One region of the Hydrogenophaga sp. H7 genome, then DNA from elsewhere that is predicted to be linked to it. Evidence: predicted binding sites of a transcription regulator. Region 1 holds the regulator's gene; each other region holds the start of a gene.
What was found. The regulator FNR, encoded in region 1, switches genes on or off when oxygen is low (the NO sensors DNR and NnrR bind a similar motif). The targets are predictions, from matches to a motif close to TTGATNNNNATCAA.
Positions count from the first base shown of each region.

Region 1 (5,276 bases):
GCAAAGGCATGGCAGCGGTGGGTGCGCCCAACCTGACCGACGGCGTCTGGCTGCATGGCTGGGGCGAAGAGGCGATCATTCGTGCCGTCAACAATGGTTTCAACAACCACATGCCGCCGCAGGCCGCGCTGCTGAACGAAGCTCAGATCAACGTGCTGGCTTCCTATGTCTGGGGTTTGTCCAACAAGCCTGCCGCCAAGCAGTGATGGCCTGAAGCAAGTTACTTCTCTCCCGCCGGGTCATCCGTGAGTTCTCCAGCGCCAGACGCCACAAGTACCGTTAAGCCTCCCGTGATTCCCATCGTTCCCGAGACGCCGAAAGGTGTCCTGGAGGACGATGAGGTGATGGTTTCCCTCTACGCCTCGCGAAAGAAGATCCATCCCCGTTCGGTGTCAGGGTTGTTCTCAAAGTGGCGCTGGGCGCTGGTCTGGTTCACCCAGATCATCTTTTACGGATTGCCCTGGCTGGAGTGGAACGCCCGCCAAGCGGTGCTCTTCGATCTCGAAGCGCGCCGCTTCTATATTTTTGGTCTGGTCCTTTACCCGCAGGACTTCATCTACCTGACAGGACTGCTGGTCATCTCCGCGCTGGCGCTGTTCCTGTTCACTGCGGTCGCCGGTCGCCTCTGGTGCGGCTATGCCTGCCCCCAGACCGTCTACACCGAGATCTTTCTGTGGATCGAGAAGAAGGTGGAGGGGGACCGGTCGGCGCGGATCCGGCTGGACGAATCGAGCCTGGACGCCCGCAAGTTCGGCAAGCGTTCGCTCAAACACGCCCTGTGGGTCCTGTTCGCCCTCTGGACCGGCTTCACGTTCGTTGGCTACTTCACACCCATCCGGGAACTGGCGAGTCTGAGCCTGGCCGCTTCACTGGGGCCCTGGCAGACCTTCTGGATCTTCTTCTACGGCTTCGCGACCTACGGCAACGCGGGCTTCATGCGCGAGCAGGTCTGCAAGTACATGTGTCCCTACGCCCGCTTCCAGAGCGCCATGTTCGACAAGGACACGATGATCGTGACCTACGACAAGGCGCGTGGGGAGCCGCGCGGAGCACGTTCGAAGAAAGCCGACCCCAAGGCCCTGGGCCTTGGGGCTTGCGTCGACTGCACGCTTTGCGTGCAGGTCTGTCCAACGGGCATCGATATCCGCAATGGACTGCAGTACGAATGCATTGGCTGTGGTGCCTGCATTGATGTCTGTGATGAGGTGATGGACAAGGTGGGCTATCCGCGGGGACTGGTCAAGTACTCGACGCAGAACGGCATGGCCAAGGGCTGGACCCGTGAGCAGATGGTCCGTCACGCTTTCCGTCCCAGGGTGCTCGTCTACTCCAGCGTTCTGGCGGTCATCACCCTGGCTGTGTTTGTCAGCCTCTTCCTGCGCACGCCGCTGAAAGTTGATGTGATTCGCGACCGTGGCGCGCTGGCGCGCATGGTGGAGCAGGGGCGCATCGAAAACGTGTTCCGCCTGCAGATCATGAATGCGACCGAGTCGCCGCAGCGCTACCAGATCAGCGTCGACGGTCTTGAGGGCGTGATGATCGCGTCGGAAACCGAGGTGGAAGTGCTTTCCACGGAAGTGCGTTCCGCCGCCGTGCGGGTGCAGCTCCCGCCCAACGCCGCGCCCGCCGGGTCGCACCCGATACGGTTCACCGTCCGGTCCACCGCCGCTGATGCGTCCGAGGTGGTGGAGAAGGCGGTCTTCATCGTTCCGCGCTAAACTGAAATTACACGCCTTATGGAACAAGTCATGTCAGCAATACCTCGTCCAGTCGACCGCGCGCCAAGCACGCCCTGGTGGAAAGTCCCGCACATGTGGATGGTGGTGGGAGGTCCTTTGCTGGTGATCGTTGCCGGCTTGGTCACCGTGGTCATCGCGGTGAAGAATCCGGACCCTGTGCTCAACAAGTCCGACTACGAAAGGGATCTTGCGGCGGCTCAGCGGCTGGAAGGGCAGGCCAAGGTCGATGCGATGGCCAAGTTGCAGCCGGCCCATCAGGCCCGCAATCACGCCGCCTCTCCCGTCGTCCCGGCGGCACCCTCCAAGTAGGACGCCACACCGCCGGATGTGACAACACAGGAGTGAAGGAGACGCATCATGAATGCTCAGCGGTGGATGTGGATAGCCTGGCCTGCCTTTCTGGTGGCTGCTGTGCTTGAGATGGTTGTTTTCGCCATGGTCGACCCTGGTGATCTCCATTGGTTCGGCAGCCCCCTGGAGTTGTCTCGCCAAGCCATCTACACCCTGGCGTTCTTTGTGTTCTGGGGTGTCACCATGGCATCGAGCGCGCTGACCACCCTGCTGTCCATGTCTCCGTTCGAAGTCAACCGCTGCCCGGTTCCCGAAGCGGAGCGCCCCCGGGACTGCGCCCGCAACGGCGGGTGCGGCTGACCCTCGGCTTGCACACAAAGAGAAACCCCGCTCAGGCCTCAGACCCGAGCGGGGTTTCTTTCGTTCAAACGCCCAGACTCAGCGGCAGCTCTGAGGGTTCACGATCTGCTTGAGCGCATCGGTGTTCTTGATGTGCACGTACCGTTGTTTGACTTCGATGGTGCCTTCCTCAACGAACTTCGAGAAAGTCCGGCTCACGGTCTCGAGCTTCATGCCCAGGTAACTTCCAATTTCCTCCCGGGTCATCCGCAGGATGAGCTCTGACTGCGAGAAACCTCGTGCATGCAGACGCTGGACGAGATTGAGAAGGAACGCTGCGAGACGTTCCTCGGCACGCATGCTGCCCAGCAGCAGCATCACGCTGTGATCGCGGACGATTTCCCGGCTCATGATCTTGTGGACATGGTGTTGCAGCGTGGTGAATTCCCGCGAGAGTTCCTCGACCTGGTCAAACGGCATCACACAGACCTCGGCGTCCTCAAGCGCAATCGCGTCGCAGGAATGGCGGTCGCTGACGATGCCGTCCATGCCGATGATTTCTCCGGTCATCTGGAAGCCGGTGACCTGGTCTCGCCCATCGGCCGTGGTCACGCAGGTTTTGAAGAAGCCCGAGCGCACTGCGTAGAGCGAAGTGAACTTGTCGCCGGTGTTGAACAGCGCGGTTCCCCGCTTGATCCTCCTGCGCGTGGAGATCACGGTGTCCAGCTTGCCCATTTCCTCGGGATTGAGGCCCATTGGCAAACACAACTCCCGAAGGTTGCAGCTGGAACAGGCGACTTTGATGCTGTGAATGTCCATAAATCTTCCAGATTTCGCCCGAAGCTTAACGCATGGCCACAAGTGCCAGCAAGGCGGGCGCTCTCATCCTCGTTGCGAGCACGGGGGAAAACCCGGGGCTTGGATGGCCCTTGATCTTGATCAAGGGTGCGATTTCCGCCTTGGTGCACATTCGCGCTGAGAACTGGAGAATTGTTTGTGAGTCACGCCATTTCAGACGAATTGCTCAAGCGATTCGACATCCCGGGGCCCCGCTACACCTCGTACCCCACCGCGGACCGCTTTGTAGAAGCGTTCACGGAGAGCGACTACATCCAGGCGCTGGAACAGCGTCGGGCAGGCTCGCTCGCGTTGCCGCTGTCGTTGTACGTACATATTCCTTTCTGCGAGTCTGTCTGCTACTACTGCGCCTGCAACAAGGTCATCACCAAACACCACGAAAGGGCTGCGGAATACCTGCGGTATCTGTCGCGTGAGGTGGAGCTGCAGGTACAGCATTTCGGCAAAGGGCATGCCGTGTCCCAGCTGCATCTGGGAGGAGGGACGCCGACCTTCCTGTCCGACGCCGAGCTGGAAGATCTGCTGACGATGATCCGGCGCAACTTCACGCTCGTGCCCGGAGGCGAGTACTCCATTGAGGTCGACCCCCGCACCGTGACGGACCAGCGTTTGCAGACCCTGGCCAGGCTGGGGTTCAACCGCCTGAGTTTCGGTGTCCAGGATTTCGATCCCGCTGTTCAGAAAGCGGTGCACCGGGTGCAGCCGGCCGAACAGGTGTTCGCACTGGTCGAGACAGCCCGCAAGATCGGGTTTGAGTCGGTCAACGTGGACCTCATTTATGGGCTGCCGCTGCAGACCCCTGAGTCGTTTGCCCGTACGCTTGCCCAAGTCAACCAGTTGCGCCCCGACCGCATCGCGCTGTATGCCTACGCGCATCTTCCGGCGCGTTTCAAGCCGCAACGGCGAATCGTCGCTGCCGAACTGCCCAGCGCGGGAGACAAGCTGTCGATGCTGTCGGCTTCGCTGGATGCCATGAGTGATGCGGGGTATGTCTATGTCGGCATGGATCACTTTGCGCTGCCCACGGATGCGCTGGCGGTGGCCAAGCGTCAAGGGCGCCTGCACCGGAATTTCCAGGGCTACAGCACGCAGCCGGATTGCGACCTGATCGCTTTGGGTGTCTCGGCCATCGGCCGCATCGGCGCGACCTACAGCCAAAACGCCAAGACGATCGAGGAGTACTACGACGCGCTGGACCAGGGGCGGCTGCCGATCGTGCGTGGACTGGCACTGACCAGGGACGACCTGCTGCGCCGCTCCGTGATCATGTCGCTGATGTGTCAGGGGCAGCTTCAGTTCGAATCGATCAACCTGGGGCACCTGATCGACTGCAAGAGCTACTTTGCGCGCGAGTTGGAGGTACTGGCTGGCTATGCCGAGCACGGACTGGTTCGCATCGACGACTCAGGTGTGGAGGTGACGCCGTCGGGCTGGTATCTGGTTCGCGCCATTGCCATGGTTTTCGACAAGAACCTGCAGGTCGACCAGGACCGGGCGCGTTTCTCCAAGATCATCTGACTCGCGTGGTTTCGAACCGGCGCGAGGGCTGCGACTGCTAGAGTTCTGCCATGCAAACATCCATGGCACTCACCGCACTGTTCATGGGGATCGCTGGAGGTCCCCATTGTGTTGCCATGTGTGGTGCCGCGTGTGCAGGCATCAGCCGTGGCGGGACTGGGCGCCAGAGCACATCGGCTCTGCTGACCTTCCAGGCCGGACGACTTCTCGGTTATTCCCTCTTTGGTGCTGTTGCTGCAGGGTCGGTGCAGGGTTTGGCATGGCTCGGAACCAACACTTCGGTGATCCGGCCGGTCTGGACCATGTTTCACGTGGCGGCGATGCTGCTCGGGTTGGTGCTGATCTGGCAGGCTCGCCAGCCAGCCTGGCTCGACGGGTTGGCCCAAGGCGTCTGGCGCAGGACGCGTCCTGTGCTCGGGCGGCTGGGAGCCAAGGCTCCCGCGGTGCTCGGCGTCGCGTGGGCCCTGATGCCATGCGGGCTGCTGTATTCCGCGCTGATGGTGGCGTCTTTGTCGGCCAACGCGATGGAGG
Region 1 is NZ_MCIC01000014.1:114,578-119,853, forward strand. Features, by position in the region: gene ccoP (cytochrome-c oxidase, cbb3-type subunit III) at 1-206, shown strand, start outside; gene ccoG (cytochrome c oxidase accessory protein CcoG) at 246-1,718, shown strand; gene BC358_RS09615 (FixH family protein) at 1,812-2,048, shown strand; gene BC358_RS09620 (hypothetical protein) at 2,097-2,390, shown strand; gene fnr (fumarate/nitrate reduction transcriptional regulator Fnr) at 2,469-3,188, opposite strand; gene hemN (oxygen-independent coproporphyrinogen III oxidase) at 3,366-4,745, shown strand; gene BC358_RS09635 (sulfite exporter TauE/SafE family protein) at 4,796-5,276, shown strand, end outside.

Region 2 (5,276 bases), on a different contig from region 1:
GCACGCGCCTGTCGGCAGCAAGCCTGGGCCTGGCCGCTGGCATCGGTGCGGCGCAGCTGCGGGTGACCGCCAAGCCGCGGGTGGCGCTGTTTTCGACCGGTGATGAACTGGTCATGCCCGGCGAGGTGCCGCCCGAACAGATGAAACCGGGCGCCATCTACAACAGCAACCGCTTTTTCCTGCGCGTGCTGCTGGAGCGCCTGGGGTGCGAGGTCAGCGACCTGGGCATCGTGCCCGACAGGCGCGAGGCCACGCTGGCCGCCCTCAAGACCGCTGCCGATCACCACGACCTCATTCTCACCAGCGGCGGGGTGTCGGTGGGCGAAGAAGACCACATCAAGCCCGCCGTGCAACAACTGGGCAGCCTGGACCTGTGGCAGATCGCCATGAAGCCGGGCAAACCCTTTGCCTATGGCACGGTGCGGCGCGATGCGGGGGCCGGTGCAGACGCTCAAGGGCACTGCCACTTCATCGGCCTGCCCGGCAACCCGGTGTCGAGTTACGTCACCTTCCTGCTGCTGGTGCGGCCCTTCCTGCTCAAGTTGCAGGGGGCCGCAGAATCCGAATACCAGCCTCCCTTCAAGACCATGCAGCTGCGCGCCGATTTCGACCTGCCGCGCGCCGACAAGCGCCGCGAGTTCCTGCGCGTGCGCCGCAATGCCCACGGCGGCCTGGACCTGTTCCCCAACCAGAGCTCGGGCGTGCTGACCTCCACAGTGTGGGGCGACGGCCTGGTGGACAACCCGGCCGGCAGCACCATCGCGCGCGGCGACCTCGTGAACTACATCTCTCTTTCGGACCTGCTCGCATGAAGATCCAGCTGCGTTATTTCGCCTCCATCCGCGAGGCCATTGGCTCCGGCAGCGAATCTGTCGAGACCGCTGCGACCACGCTGTCCGCGCTGCGCGACGAACTGATCGCACGTGGTGGCGCCCACGCCGAGGCGCTGGCGCGCGGCCGCGCGGTGCGCGTGTCGGTCAACCAGACCATGGCCGACGAGTCGATCGCCTTGACCGACGGATCCGAGGTGGCCTTCTTCCCACCCGTCACCGGAGGGTGAGCATGAACACCCGCGTCAGCATCCAGACCGAGGACTTCGACCTTTCTGTGGAGGTTGCCCGCCTGCGCGCCGGTGAGAAGGGCGTAGGGGCGGTCTGTACCTTCGTGGGCACCGTCCGGGATCGCAACGACGGCCAGTCGGTGTCGACGATGGAGCTGGAGCATTACCCGGGCATGACGGAGAAGTCCATCGAGCAGATGATCGACGAGGCCTTCAAGCGCTTCGACATCCTGGGCGCCCGGGTCATCCACCGCGTCGGCCTGCTGCAGCCGCTGGACCAGATCGTGCTGGTGGCCGTGACATCGGCCCACCGTGGCGAGAGCTTCCAGGCCTGTGAGTTCCTGATGGACTACCTCAAGACCCAGGCGCCGTTCTGGAAGAAGGAACAGACGCCCGAAGGGGCGCGCTGGGTGGATGCGCGGGTCAGCGACGATGCGGCGCTGGCCAAGTGGGGCATCGCCTCGAACAACGCCTGACGCCGTGGTGTTGATGGCCACTTCGCCGACCGCCGCCGACATCGAATCCATCGAACGCGCCACGCTCACGGCGGTGGCGCCCGAGCAGATCGACGCCATCGACGGCTGGCTGCTGCCCATGGACCCCGGCACGGTCGGCCGCGCCCACAGTGCGGTGCCTCTGCACCATGGGCCCCACGACCCGGCGCTCATCGGCACCATCGCCCAGCGTTACCGGAAGGCCGGTCTGCGACCGGTGTTGCGCCTGCCCGATGTGCTTGCGTTTGAGCCCTGGTGGCCCGAGCTCAGGGCCCAGGGCTTCCGGCGCGAGCAACCCACCCTGACCCAGACCGGTGCGCTGGGCGGCCTGCTGGCGCTGGCGCCGAACGCCGACGGGGTGTCGCTGGACCCGCGACCTGATGCGGCCTGGATGGCCATGTTTCTGGGCAAGGGCATGGACCCGGTGGACGGCGCGAGCCGCTCGAAGGCGCTGTCCCGCGCCGAGGGCACGCTGTTCGCCAGCCTGCGACAGGGCGGCGAAACCCTGGCCTGCGGCGCCGCCTGTTATGCCCAGGGCTGGCTGAGCATGCACGGCCTGCGCACGGCCGCCCGCCAGAGGGGCCGGGGGCTGGCGGGGCGGATGATCCACGCGATGGCGCTGGAGGCACAGCGGCGGGGCATCACCCGGGCCTTTCTGCAGGTGGACGCTTCCAACGAGCCCGCCTTGGCGCTCTACCGCCGCGCCGGCATGGCCACCGCCTGGTCTTACGCCTACTGGAGAGCAGGGTAAGCCCCCCTCGCGCCCCCGCTGCACGGGGCGCAGCGGCTTTGATGCGGGTCAAGGCCGCTTGACCCCGACCGGCGCAAGGTCTTGAAATGAGGGCGGTCAGCGCCACATGCCCGTCAGTTCAAGCATTTCGGAGCGTCACAACATGCGTCTCGACAAACTCACCACCAAGTTCCAGGAAGCCCTGGGCGAAGCCCAGAGCCTGGCCCTGGGCAAGGACCACGCCTACATCGAACCGGCCCACCTGCTGATGGCCATGCTGCGCCAGGCCGATGGCCCGAAGTCGCTGCTGCAGCGCGCGGGCGTCAATGTGCCGGGTCTGACCAAGGCCACCGAGGAGGCGGTCAACCGCCTGCCCGAGGTGCAGGGCCAGGAACAGGTGCAACCTGGACCGGACCTGATCAAGTTGCTCCAGGCGACCGAAAAGGAAGCCATCAAGCGTGGTGACGCCTTCATCGCCAGCGAGCTGTTCCTTCTCGCCGTGGCCGACCAGAAGGGTGAGATCGGCCGCATCGCCAACGAGAACGGCCTCTCGCGCAAGAGCCTGGAAGCGGCCATCGAAGCAGTGCGTGGCGGCCAGAAGATGGATTCGCCCGAAGGCGAGAGCCAGCGCGAGGCGCTCAAGAAGTACACCCTGGACCTGACCGAGCGCGCCCGCGCGGGCAAGCTGGACCCGGTGATCGGCCGTGATGACGAAATCCGCCGCGCCATCCAGGTGCTGCAGCGCCGCAGCAAGAACAACCCGGTGCTGATCGGTGAACCCGGCGTGGGCAAGACGGCCATCGTCGAAGGCCTGGCGCAGCGCATCGTCAACGGCGAGGTGCCCGAGACCCTGCGCGAGAAGCGCGTGCTGGTGCTGGACATGGCGGGCCTGCTGGCCGGTGCCAAGTACCGCGGCGAGTTCGAGGAACGCCTGAAGTCGGTGCTCAAGGAAGTGGCGCAGGACGAGGGCCGCATCATCCTTTTCATCGACGAGATCCACACCATGGTGGGCGCCGGCAAGGCCGAGGGCGCCATCGACGCCGGCAACATGCTCAAGCCCGCGCTGGCGCGCGGCGAGCTGCACTGCATCGGCGCCACCACGCTGGACGAGTACCGCAAGTACATCGAGAAGGACGCCGCGCTGGAGCGCCGCTTCCAGAAGGTGCTGGTCGATGAGCCGACCGTGGAGCAGACGATTGCCATCCTGCGCGGCCTGCAGGAAAAGTACGAGGTGCACCACGGCGTGGACATCACCGACCCGGCCATCGTGGCCGCCGCCGAGCTGAGCCACCGCTACATCACCGATCGCTTCCTGCCGGACAAGGCCATCGACCTGATCGACGAGGCGGCGGCCAAGATCAAGATCGAGATCGACTCCAAGCCCGAGGTGATGGACAAGCTGGACCGCCGGCTGATCCAGCTCAAGATCGAGCGCGAGGCGATGAAGAAAGAGACCGACGAGGCTTCGCAGAAGCGCCTGGCGCTGATCGACGAGGAAATCGTCGAACTGCAGAAGGAAGCCGCCGACCTGGAAGAGATCTGGAAGGCCGAAAAGGCCCAGGCGCAGGGCAGCGCGCATGTGCGCGAGGAAATCGAGCGCGTCAAGCTGCAGATTGAGGAACTCAAGCGCAAGGGCGACTTCAACAAGGTCGCCGAGCTGCAGTACGGCAAGCTGCCCGAGCTGGAGAAGCAGCTCAAGGAAGCGCAGGCCAAGGAAGCCGGGCAGGGTGGCGACGGCGCATCCGCCCGCAAGCTGCTGCGCACCCAGGTGGGTGCCGAGGAGATCGCCGAGGTGGTCAGCCGCGCCACAGGCATCCCGGTGTCCAAGATGATGCAGGGCGAGCGCGACAAGCTGCTGCAGATGGAGACCAAGCTGCACGAGCGGGTGGTGGGCCAGGACGAAGCGATCAGCGCGGTGGCCAATGCCATCCGGCGCTCGCGCTCGGGCCTGTCCGACCCGAACCGGCCCACCGGCTCGTTCCTGTTCCTGGGCCCCACCGGCGTGGGCAAGACCGAGCTGTGCAAGGCGCTGGCGGGTTTCCTGTTCGACAGCGAGGAGCACCTGGTGCGCATCGACATGAGCGAGTTCATGGAGAAGCACTCGGTGGCCCGCCTGATCGGCGCGCCACCCGGCTACGTGGGCTACGAGGAGGGCGGCTACCTGACCGAAGCCGTGCGCCGCAAACCGTACAGCGTGCTGCTGCTCGACGAGGTGGAAAAGGCCCACCCGGACGTGTTCAACGTGCTGCTGCAGGTGCTGGACGACGGTCGCCTGACCGACGGCCAGGGCCGCACCGTGGACTTCAAGAACACGGTCATCGTGATGACCAGCAACATCGGCTCGCACCTCATCCAGGCCATGGTGGGCGACAGCTACGAGGACGTGAAGGACGCGGTCTGGGGCGAGCTCAAGAACCACTTCCGGCCCGAGTTCCTCAACCGCATCGACGAGACGGTGGTGTTCCACGGGCTCGACGCCAAGCACATCGAGGCCATCGCGGGCATCCAGCTCAAGGCTCTGCAGGCCCGCCTGCAGAAGATGGACCTGCGGCTGGACGTGTCAGCGGCGGCGCTGGGCGAACTGGCCAAGGTCGGCTTCGACCCGGTGTTCGGTGCGCGGCCGCTCAAGCGTGCGATCCAGCAGCGCATCGAAAATCCGCTTTCCAAGCTGCTTCTGGAAGGCAGGTACCCGCCCAAGTCGGTGATTCCGGTGGGGGTGGACCCTGTGCGCAACCCCGGGGTGTTCGAGTTCTCGGACGCAATCGCCTACGACTGAGCCCCAGGCGACAGGCGGTGCCCCGGCATGGGGCGCCGCCTCTACCGCCGCCCGGGGCGCGCTCCTATGATGACCCGATGACCCTGACGCCCCCCGACCTTCCGTTGCGTGCGCTGTTCGACGCGCAGTTCCAGGCCAGCCGCGCGCAGATCGACGTGCCGCTGGCGCTTCGCCTGGACCGCCTGCGCCGCATGCGGGCCCTGATCGACACGCACG
Region 2 is NZ_MCIC01000015.1:299,791-305,066, forward strand. Features, by position in the region: gene glp (gephyrin-like molybdotransferase Glp) at 1-812, shown strand, start outside; gene moaD (molybdopterin converting factor subunit 1) at 809-1,060, shown strand; gene moaE (molybdopterin synthase catalytic subunit MoaE) at 1,063-1,536, shown strand; gene BC358_RS12765 (GNAT family N-acetyltransferase) at 1,550-2,305, shown strand; gene clpB (ATP-dependent chaperone ClpB) at 2,448-5,060, shown strand; gene BC358_RS12775 (aldehyde dehydrogenase family protein) at 5,144-5,276, shown strand, end outside.
Region 2: the regulator FNR is predicted to act here: its motif matches at 2,344-2,357, upstream of clpB (ATP-dependent chaperone ClpB).

Region 3 (5,276 bases), on a different contig from region 1:
CTACGTCATCAAGGAAATGAACGGCGTGCCCGTCGCCGTGATCGGCCAGGCGTTCCCCTACACCCCGATCGCCAACCCGCGCTACATGGTGCCCAACTGGGAGTTCGGCATCCAGGACGAGAACATGCAGAAGATGGTCGACGAGGTGCGCGCCAAGGGGGCGCAGGCCGTGGTCGTCATCTCGCACAACGGCATGGACGTGGACATCAAGATGGCCTCGCGCGTGACCGGCATCGACGCCATCCTGGGCGGCCACACGCACGACGGCATGCCCGCACCGCTGGTGGTCAAGAACGCCAAGGGCCAGACCCTGGTGACCAACGCCGGCTCCAACAGCAAGTTCCTCGGTGTGCTCGATTTCGACGTGCGCGGCGGCAAGGTGCAGGACTTCCGCTACAAGCTGCTGCCCGTGTTCGCCAACCTGCTGCCGGCCGACAAAGAGATGCAGGCCTACATCGACAAGGTGCGCGCGCCCTACAAGGCCAAGCTCGACGAGACGCTGGCGGTGTCCGAAGGTCTGCTCTACCGCCGTGGCAACTTCAACGGCTCATGGGACCAGCTCATCGTGGACGCGCTGATGGAAGTCAAGGGCGCCGACATGGCGTTTTCGCCGGGCTTCCGCTGGGGCACCACCATCCTGCCGGGCCAGAGCATCACACGCGAACTGATGATGGACCAGGTGGCCATCACCTACCCGACCAGCACGCTGACCGAGATGAGCGGCGAGACCATCAAGACGGTGCTGGAAGACGTCTGCGACAACCTGTTCAACCCCGACCCGTACTACCAGCAGGGCGGCGACATGGTGCGCGTGGGCGGTCTGGCCTACACCTGCGACCCGAACGCCGGGGCGGGCAAACGCATCAGCAACATGGTGCTGAACGGCAAGCCCATCGAGGCCAGCAAGACCTACAAGGTCGCCGGCTGGGCGCCGGTGGCCGAAGGGGCCAAGGGCGAGCCGATCTGGGACGTGATGGAGGCCTACTTCAAGAACCACAAGACCATCGCACCGCGCAAGATCAACACGCCCAAGCTGGTGGGCATGCAGGGCAACCCGGGCATGGTGGTCTGAGGTTCAGTCGCGTGATTCCAGCGCGCGGTTCAGGCGCAGCGCGCCCAGGGTGCAGGCCGCGCCCGAGAGCAGGTACAGGCTGACGAAGGCCAGCCCGAAGTGGGCCGACAGGCCCAGCGCCACCAGCGGCGCAAAGGCGGCGCCGAACAGCCAGGCCAGGTCGGACGTGAGCGCCGCACCGGTGTAGCGGAAGCGCGGCGCGAAGTTGGCCGTGACCGTGCCCGAGGCCTGGCCGTAGGACAGGCCCAGCAGCACGAAGCCTATCAGGATGAACAGGTCCTGGCCCACTTCGCCCCCGTTGAGCAGCATCGGCGCGAAGCCGCTGAACACGCCGATCAGCACCGCCAGGCTGCCCAGGGTCGTGCGGCGGCCGTAGCGGTCGGCCAGCCAGCCCGAGGCGACGATGGCGCCCGCGCACAGAAACGCGCCCACGATCTGCACCACCAGGAAACCAGTCACCGGCTGACCGGCGTAGATGTGGATCCACGACAGCGGGAACACCGTGACGATGTGGAAGAGGGCGTAGCTGGCCAGCGCGGCGAAGGCGCCGATGAACACGTTGTGGCCCTGCGAGCCCAGCAGTTCACGGGTGGACACGGGCTCGAACTCCTGCCGGTTCAGCAGGCCTTCCTCCTCATGCGCGCTCACCAGCTGCAGGCGGGCGAACAGCGCGACCACGTTGATGGCGAAGGCCACGAAGAAGGGGTAGCGCCAGCCCCAGCTGAGGAAGTCCTCCTGCGACAGGCTGCTGGTGAGGTAGGCGAACAGGCCGGCGGCCAGCACGAAGCCCAGCGGCGCACCGAGCTGGCCGAGCATGGCGTACCAGCCGCGCCGGCCGGCGGGTGCGTTCAGCGCCAGCAGCGAGGGCAGGCCGTCCCATGAGCCGCCCAGCGCCAGGCCCTGGCCCAGACGCAGCACGGTCAGCAGCACGATGGCGGCGGCGCCCAGGCTGGCGTGGCCCGGCAGGAAGGCCATGCCGGCGGTGCAGGTGCCCAGCACGAAGAGGGCGAGGGTGAGCTTGGTGGCGCGGCCCCAGCGGCGCTGCACCGCCATCGACAGCACCGTGCCGATGGGGCGGGTGACGAAGGCCAGCGCGAAGATGCCGAAGGCGAACAGGGTGCCGTCCAGCCGGCTCAGGTGCGGGAAGAACACCGCCGGGAACACCAGCACCGAGGCGATGCCGAAGACAAAAAAGTCGAAGTATTCCGAGGTCCGTCCGATCACCACGCCGACGGCGATGTCGCCCGGGCTGGTGTGTTCGTGGGTCGGGGCGGCGGCGGGCTGGCGGGGCGCGGCGCCGGGCTTTTCAAGGGTGTGGCTGGGCATGTGGGGACTCCGGAGGGCCGGTTTTGAGCGACCCCTATATCGTGACTCGAAGTCCGGCGCATTGACATAGGACAAAACGTCCAATCGAAAACGCTGCGGAAAGCCGATACATTCCCGCCGGTTCCGCAACTGGGGTTTTCCCGGTTCGGCTGGTCGAGAACTTGTCCTGCTCCACATGCGCCCTACCACACCGCTCCGCCTCGCCGCCTTGCCCCTGCTCGCCAGCCTGCTGACGGGCTGCAGCAAGCTGGTCGTGCTCAACCCCGCCGGCGACGTGGCGGCCCAGCAGGGCGACCTGGTCGTGATCGCCACCGTGCTGATGCTGCTGATCATCGTGCCGGTGATCGCGCTCACCCTGTGGTTCGCCTGGCGCTACCGCCAGGGCAGCCGGCACGCCGAGACCGACTACGCGCCCGACTGGCACCACTCGACCAAGCTGGAGCTGGTGATCTGGGCCGCGCCGCTGGTGATCATCATCGCGCTGGGGGCCATCACCTGGATCACCACCCACAAGCTCGACCCCTACCGCCCGCTGGACCGCATCTCCGAGCAGAAGGCCCTGCCCGAGAACGTGAAGCCGCTGGAGGTGCAGGTGGTGTCGCTGGACTGGAAGTGGCTGTTCGTGCTGCCCGAGCAGGGCATCGCCACCGTCAACGAGCTGGCCGCGCCGGTGGACCGCCCGATCCGCTTCACGCTGACCTCCAGCACCACCATGAACGCGTTCTACGTGCCCGACCTGGCCGGCATGATCTACACCATGCCCGGCATGCAGACCGAGCTGAACGCGGTGATCAACCAGCCCGGCGTGTTCCGCGGCATGTCCTCGCACTACAGCGGCGCCGGCTTCTCGGGCATGAACTTCCGCTTCCACGGCCTGAGCGAACAGGACTTCGAGCAGTGGGTGGCCAGGGCCAAGGCCGAGGGCCAGCCGCTGACCCGCCAGGCCTACCTGGCGCTCGCCAAGCCCAGCGAGCGCCACCCGGTGGAGCGCTTCTCGTCGGTCGAGGACGGCCTGTTCGACCGCGTGGTGGGCCTCTGCGTGGAAGAGGGCAAGACCTGCATGCACCAGGTGATGGCGCTCGACGCCTCGCGCAACCGCGCCCACCGCAGCGCCCGCGCCCTCGAAGCCGCCGCCGCGCAGGAGATCTGCTCCGCCGACGACACGCTGCCCACGTTCACCGCCCGCCCCTGAGCACCCACCGACCCGTTCACCCAAGACACCGCCATGTCCGCTGATCCTTCTTCCGTTACCAACCACTGGCTGCTGGGGCGCCTGACCTGGGACTCGATCCCGATGGCGCACGAGCCCATCCTGCTGTGGACCTTCGTGGCCGTGGTGCTCGGCGGCCTGGGCGTGCTCGTCCTGCTGACGAAATTCCGCCTGTGGGGCCCACTGTGGCGCGACTGGTTCTGCAGCATCGACCACAAGAAGATCGGCATCATGTACATGATCCTGGGCCTGGTGATGCTGCTGCGCGGCTTCGCCGACGCGATCATGATGCGCCTGCACCAGGCCATGGCCTTCGGCGACAACCTGGGCTACCTGCCGCCGCACCACTACGACCAGATCTTCACCGCCCACGGCGTGATCATGATCTTCTTCGTGGCCATGCCGCTGGTCACCGGGCTGATGAACTACCTGGTGCCGCTGCAGATCGGCGCGCGCGACGTCGCCTTCCCGTTCCTCAACAACTTCAGCTTCTGGATGACCACCGCCGGCGCGGTGCTGGTGATGGTCTCGCTGTTCCTGGGCGAGTTCTCCACCTCGGGCTGGCTGGCGCTGTCCAACCTCGGCGCGCAGAACCCCGGCGTGGGGCTGGACTACTACATCTGGTCGCTGCAGATCGCCGGGGTGGGCACCACGCTCTCGGGCATCAACCTGCTGGTGACCATCGTGAAGATGCGCGCACCGGGCATGGGCCTGATGCGCATGCCGGTCTTCACCTGGACCGCGCTGTGCACCAACGCGCTGATCGTCGCGTCCTTCCCCATCCTCACCGCCGCGCTGGTGCTGATGAGCCTGGACCGCTACGTCGGCACCAACTTCTTCACCAACGAGCTGGGTGGCAACCCCATGCTCTACGTGAACCTGATCTGGATCTGGGGCCACCCCGAGGTCTACATCCTGATCCTGCCGGTGTTCGGCGTCTTCTCCGAGGTGGTCGCCACCTTCAGCGGCAAGCGCCTGTTCGGCTACACGTCGATGGTCTACGCCACGGTCTGCATCACCATCCTGTCCTACCTGGTGTGGCTGCACCACTTCTTCACCATGGGCTCGGGCGCCAGCGTGAACTCGTTCTTCGGGATCACCACCATGATCATCTCGATCCCCACGGGCGCGAAGATCTTCAACTGGCTGTTCACCATGTACCGCGGCCGCATCCGCTTCGAGGTGCCGATGCTGTGGACCGTGGGCTTCATGGTGACCTTCGTCGTCGGCGGCATGACCGGCGTGCTGCTGGCCGTGCCCTCGGCCGACTTCGTGCTGCACAACTCGCTGTTCCTGATCGCGCACTTCCACAACGTGATCATCGGCGGCGTGGTGTTCGGCCTGTTCGCCGGCATGGTGTACTGGTTCCCCAAGGCCTTCGGCTTCCGGCTCGACGACTTCTGGGGCCGCGTGTCCTTCTGGTTCTGGCTGGCCGGCTACTGGTTCGCCTTCACGCCGCTGTACGTGCTGGGCCTGATGGGCGTGACGCGCCGCGTCAGCCACTTCGAGGACCCGTCGCTGCAGATCTGGTTCCAGATCGCCCTGTTCGGCGCCGTGCTGGTGGCCATCGGCATCGCCAGCTTCCTGGTCTGCATCGCCGTCAGCTTCTTCCGGCGCGAGCAGCTGCGCGACCACACCGGCGACCCGTGGAATGGCCGCACGCTGGAG
Region 3 is NZ_MCIC01000018.1:364,927-370,202, reverse strand. Features, by position in the region: gene soxB (thiosulfohydrolase SoxB) at 1-1,072, shown strand, start outside; gene BC358_RS19485 (MFS transporter) at 1,076-2,398, opposite strand; gene cyoA (ubiquinol oxidase subunit II) at 2,574-3,590, shown strand; gene cyoB (cytochrome o ubiquinol oxidase subunit I) at 3,624-5,276, shown strand, end outside.
Region 3: the regulator FNR is predicted to act here: its motif matches at 2,460-2,473, upstream of cyoA (ubiquinol oxidase subunit II).

Region 4 (5,276 bases), on a different contig from region 1:
CTGCTGGCCATCTGGCCCGGGCCCAGCGGACTGATTGATCTGATTGCGGTGCCCATCCGGGCGCACATGCCTCCCGATGCCAAGCTGATCGCCGTGGGGGTGTTTTCGCCGTTCTTTGTGCCGCTCAAGGTGTTGGCCATGGGAGCATTGCTGCTCTCGCTGCCCTGGTGGATGTACCAGATCTGGGCGTTTGTGGCGCCGGGGCTTTACAGCCATGAAAAGCGTTTTGCGGTTCCGCTGATCATCCTGGGCAGCTTGCTTGCGTACGTGGGCATCGCTTTTGTCCAGTTCTTCGTGCTGGACAAGATGTTTGGCTTCATCCAGCAGTTCACCCCCCAAAGCGTGGCAGCGACCCCCGACATTGCCTCGTATGTGGAAGCCATCCTGTCGCTCTATCTTGCTTTTGGCCTGGCGTTCCAGGTGCCGATCGTGGTGGTGCTGCTGGTGAAGATGAACATGGTCAGCGTCAAGCAGCTGAAGGAGTTCCGGGGTTACTTCATCGTGGTGGCGTTCGTGATCGCCGCCGTCGTGACCCCGCCGGACGTGATTTCACAGCTCGCACTGGCGGTGCCCATGTGCCTGCTGTACGAGCTGGGCATCTGGGGCTCGCAGTGGTTTGTGCGCAATACCAAGGCCCCCGAGGAATCCGTGAAGGACAGCGCGGCGTCCTGATCAGCGGTTGGGCTGGGGCCTGGGCAGGTTGCGCTTGCCCGGCGTGATCTGGATGCGCTGTTTTCCGTCCTTCCTCACGATCTCCAGGCTGGAGGGTTCGCCCGGCGCGAGAGCCGCCACGGCAGACAGCAACTGGGACACGTTGCTGACCGGTTTGTCTCCCACCTGGGTCACCACATCGCCAGGACGGATGCCAGCCTGGGCGGCCGGCCCGTTCTGCAGCACGCCAGTGATGATGACACCCGTGCCCGAGGGGATCGAGAAGCTCTCGGCCAACTCAGGGGTCAAATCCTGCGGCTCCACACCGATCCAGCCCCGGGTGACCTTGCCATCGCGCACGATGGCGTCCATCACGCTGCGCGCGGTGGAGGTGGGGATGGCAAAACCGATGCCCATCGACCCGCCCGAACGCGAATAGATCGCGGTATTGATGCCCATCAGGTGTCCGTGGATATCCACCAGCGCACCGCCCGAATTGCCCGGGTTGATGGCTGCATCGGTCTGGATGAAGTTCTCGAACGTGTTGATGCCCAGCTGGGTGCGTCCCAGGGCACTGACGATGCCGCTCGTCACGGTCTGACCGACCCCGAAGGGGTTGCCGATGGCCAGCACCTGGTCGCCGATGAACAGCGCCTCGGAATTGCCCAGGGTGATCACGGGCAGGCCACCGAGATTGATCTTCAGGATGGCCAGATCGGTTTCCGGGTCGGTGCCGATGACCTGGGCGGTGCTTCGCCGGCCATCGTTGAGCACCACCTCAATCTGGTCTGCTTCTTCGATCACGTGGTTGTTGGTGAGGATGTAACCCGCTTCGCTCACGATCACTCCGGAGCCCAGTCCGGCCTGAGGTTGTCCCTGTCCCTGCTCTCCAAAGAAGAATCGGAACCAGGGGTCGGCCATCTGCGCCTGATCGGGGGCCTTGCTGGTGTTGATGCTCACGACCGCAGGGGAGGCCCGCTTGGCCGCTTCCCTGAAGCTGTTGGGCGACGGTTCGCCAGAGAGAGTTCCGGGCGATTCAATCACCGGCACCACCGCAGGCAGCACATTGCGTCGGTCCAGCCAGTGGGGTTTGAGCGTGCCCACGACAAAAAGGACAGCCACCGCAACAGTGACGGTTTGGGCAAAGAGGAGCCAGATGCGTTTCATGGTGAACGGGTGCAAAAGGAACGGGCGCTCGGGAGCGTTTCGCGGCATCCCTGCTGACATTGTCACGTATATGACCACGTGGCTCGCCGGTTCAAGCCGATTGATGCAGATCAATGCGTATGGCGTGGCTTGGGGATGCAATGGCCGTCTGTTGTCACAGAGGACTGGAGCACACGATGAAAGCCATTGCAGATCTTTTTTCCACCGACTATGGTCTTTTCAGTATCGCAGGCATCGCTTTCATGATCGGCATGGCGATCTGGTTCTACCGGTTCTTCAACCGCAAGATGGTGGAGTCCGAGCGGGCCGAGCGCAAGCGCGGCTGAGCAGCGCCTGTCGCGGCAGCGTCCCCGGGTGGGCGATGACAGAATAGGACACGGTCGCCAGGATGTCCCTGGCGGCCGGTTCTGATATCACTGCCTCCATGCCACCCGATACATCTCCCGGTCAAGGCGTCTCGCGCGACGAACTGCTCGCAGCCTGCGACCGCCTCCTGCAACCTGCGCTTTTCAAGGACTACGGACCCAACGGTCTTCAGGTGGAGGGCCGGGTGCGGGTGCGCAAGCTGGTCAGCGGGGTGACCGCCAGCCTGGCGTTCATCGATGCAGCCATCGACGCCAGTGCAGATGCCCTGTTCGTGCACCATGGACTGTTCTGGCGTGGTCAGGACGGGCGGGTGACGGGCTGGATGAAGCAGCGTCTGGCGCGCCTGCTGTCGCACGACATCAACCTGCTGGCGTATCACCTGCCGCTGGATGCACATGCCGAGCTGGGCAACAACGCGCAGCTGGCACGCCGAATCGGTGTGCGCGTGCTGGATGCAGGGGAAGGGCGCTTTGGCGACCAGTCGCTGGGTTTCCTGGGGTTGCGCGCGCCAGCGCCGGCTGCCGAACTGCTCAAGGACATCGAGAGTGCCTTGGGACGCGCCGCGCTGCTGGTCGGCGATCCGGGGCGCCGTGTGGAGCGCGTGGCGATCTGCACGGGCGGTGCCCAAGGCTATTTCGAGGCGGCCATCGCTGCTGGCGCCGACGTGTTTATCACGGGGGAGATATCCGAGCCCCAGACGCACTACGCGCGGGAGGCTGGTGTGGCCTATATCGCCTGTGGTCACCACGCGTCGGAGCGCTACGGCGCGCCAGCGGTGGCTGGTCACGTGGCGGAGCTGCTCGGCATTGAGCATCAGTTCATCGACATTCCCAACCCCGCGTAACACTGTGACCACTCCTGTTTTCGAGAGTCCCGGGCGTCACCGCCCGCTTGTGATCACCATGGGAGACCCCGCTGGGATCGGGCCCGAGATCGTGGTTCGTGCCCTTCTGGAACGCCCCGATCTCCGGGGGCAGGTGGTGGTGGCCGGTGACGAGGCCACCCTGCGGCGCGCAGCGGATGTGGTCCGGCCGCAGTGTGGGGGGGCGCCGCTGGACGTGGTGGTGCTCGGTGGCCCCGGGGAATGGGCTCATGCTTCTCGCCAGGGGCTTGCACTGATACAGACCTGTGCGCCGGGCGCCTTGGTGCAATGGGGTCGAATCAGCGCCGAAGCCGGCCGTGCCGCAGCTGACAGCATTGCTGCTGCCGCACGGTGGGTGTTGACGGGTCAGGCGAGGGCATTGGTCACCGCACCTGTGCACAAGGAGTCTCTGGCCGTCGCAGGGTTGCCGCACCCGGGGCACACAGAGTTCCTTCAAGCCCTGGCGGCCGAACACGCGGGTGTGCCTGTGAGCGAGATGCCGGTGCGCATGATGCTCAGTGCGCCTGGGCTGGCCACCGTGCTGGTGAGCATCCATATGTCGTTGCGGCAGGCGCTTGAGGCTGTCACCACCGAACGCGTGATGGACACCATCCGCATCACGGCAGCGCACTATCGCCGCTGCGGTATGCCAGATGTTCGCATCGCCGTTGCGGGATTGAATCCTCATGCCGGCGAGGGCGGCCTGTTCGGTCGGGAAGAAATCGAGATCCTGCAGCCGGCTGTGGATCGTGCCCGTGCCGATGGATTGAAGGTCAGCGGCCCGCACGCGCCCGACACCGTGTTCATGAGGGCTCGCCAAGGTGAGTTCGATGTGGTGGTGGCGATGTACCACGACCAAGGGCTGATTCCGGTCAAGCTTCTGGGCCTGGAGCATGGTGTCAACACCACCCTGGGCTTGCCCATGGTTCGTACCAGCCCCGACCATGGCACCGCCTTCGATTTGGCCGGTACCGGACGGGCGAGTGCCGCAAGCCTGCTGGAGGCGGTGGATGCGGCCATCGAGATGAGCCGTTTGAGCCCGTCCTAACGGCTGCGGATGTCTTGGGTTCGGGTCGTCGGCCGCCCCGGGTTGGGCTGCTGGCTCACTTGCGCAGGCTGTCCCTGATTTCCCTCAGCAGAACCACTTCTTCCGGCGTCGGGGCCGGTGCCGCCGGAGGCGCCTCTTTGCGCATGCGGTTCATCTGCTTGACCATCATGAAAATGATGAACGCCAGAATCACGAAGTTCAGCGCGATGGTGATGAAGTTGCCGTAGGCGAGCACCGCCCCCGCTTTTTTTGCCTCTGCCAGCGGAAGGCCTGCGGCCTGGCCCGCCAGGGCAATGTAGTAGTTGGAGAAGTCAAGGCCCCCGAAAACCTTGCTGACGATGGGCATGATCAGGTCGCCCACGATCGAGTCCACGATCTTTCCGAAGGCGCCACCAATGATCACGCCTACAGCCAGATCCATGACGTTGCCTTTGAGGGCGAATTCTTTGAACTCTTGCAACATGGCCATTCGATGAACTCCTTCAATGGTCGTTCCACAAAACGATGGCCCCTTGGACCAAGAAAAATAATTCTCGCACAGAACACATTTGTATTACCTTTTGCTGACGGCGGCAGTGAGGCCCGATGCTCGCAAGGTGGTTGACTTGTCGTGTCTGGACCAGTGAAAAATCGGCTTGTAACGCTCCGGTACAATGCAGGGTTGACCCTAGTGGGCCACGTCTTGAACTTCCTTGAAAGATCCCCATGAGTGAAGCAACCGTCGCTGCGTCTGTGGACAACAGCCGCCGTACCTGGCTGATCACCTCCGCCGCCATGGGTGGCGTGGGAGCAGCCGCCGTCGCCGTCCCCTTTGTCAGCAGTTTTCAGCCGTCCGAGCGCGCAAAGGCTGCGGGTGCTGCGGTCGAAGTGGACATCTCCACCTTGCAGCCAGGTGAGAAGCGCGTGGTCGAATGGCGCGGCAAGCCTGTGTGGATCATGCGTCGCAGTCCCGAGCAACTGGCGGCTCTCGAGAAGGTCGAGCCTCAGCTGGCCGACCCGACTTCTGAACGCAAGGCCTACCCGACGCCTGAATACGCCAAGAACCGCCACCGTTCAATCAAGCCGGAGGTCTTCGTCGGTGTGGGTATCTGCACGCACCTGGGATGTTCGCCTGGCGACAAGTTCACGCCTGGCCCTCAGCCCTCGCTGCCCGATGACTGGGTGGGTGGTTTCCTCTGTGCC
Region 4 is NZ_MCIC01000017.1:325,343-330,618, forward strand. Features, by position in the region: gene tatC (twin-arginine translocase subunit TatC) at 1-672, shown strand, start outside; gene BC358_RS17270 (trypsin-like peptidase domain-containing protein) at 673-1,818, opposite strand; gene BC358_RS17275 (DUF3149 domain-containing protein) at 1,995-2,144, shown strand; gene BC358_RS17280 (Nif3-like dinuclear metal center hexameric protein) at 2,243-3,028, shown strand; gene pdxA (4-hydroxythreonine-4-phosphate dehydrogenase PdxA) at 3,033-4,094, shown strand; gene mscL (large conductance mechanosensitive channel protein MscL) at 4,150-4,563, opposite strand; gene petA (ubiquinol-cytochrome c reductase iron-sulfur subunit) at 4,800-5,276, shown strand, end outside.
Region 4: the regulator FNR is predicted to act here: its motif matches at 1,919-1,932, upstream of BC358_RS17275 (DUF3149 domain-containing protein).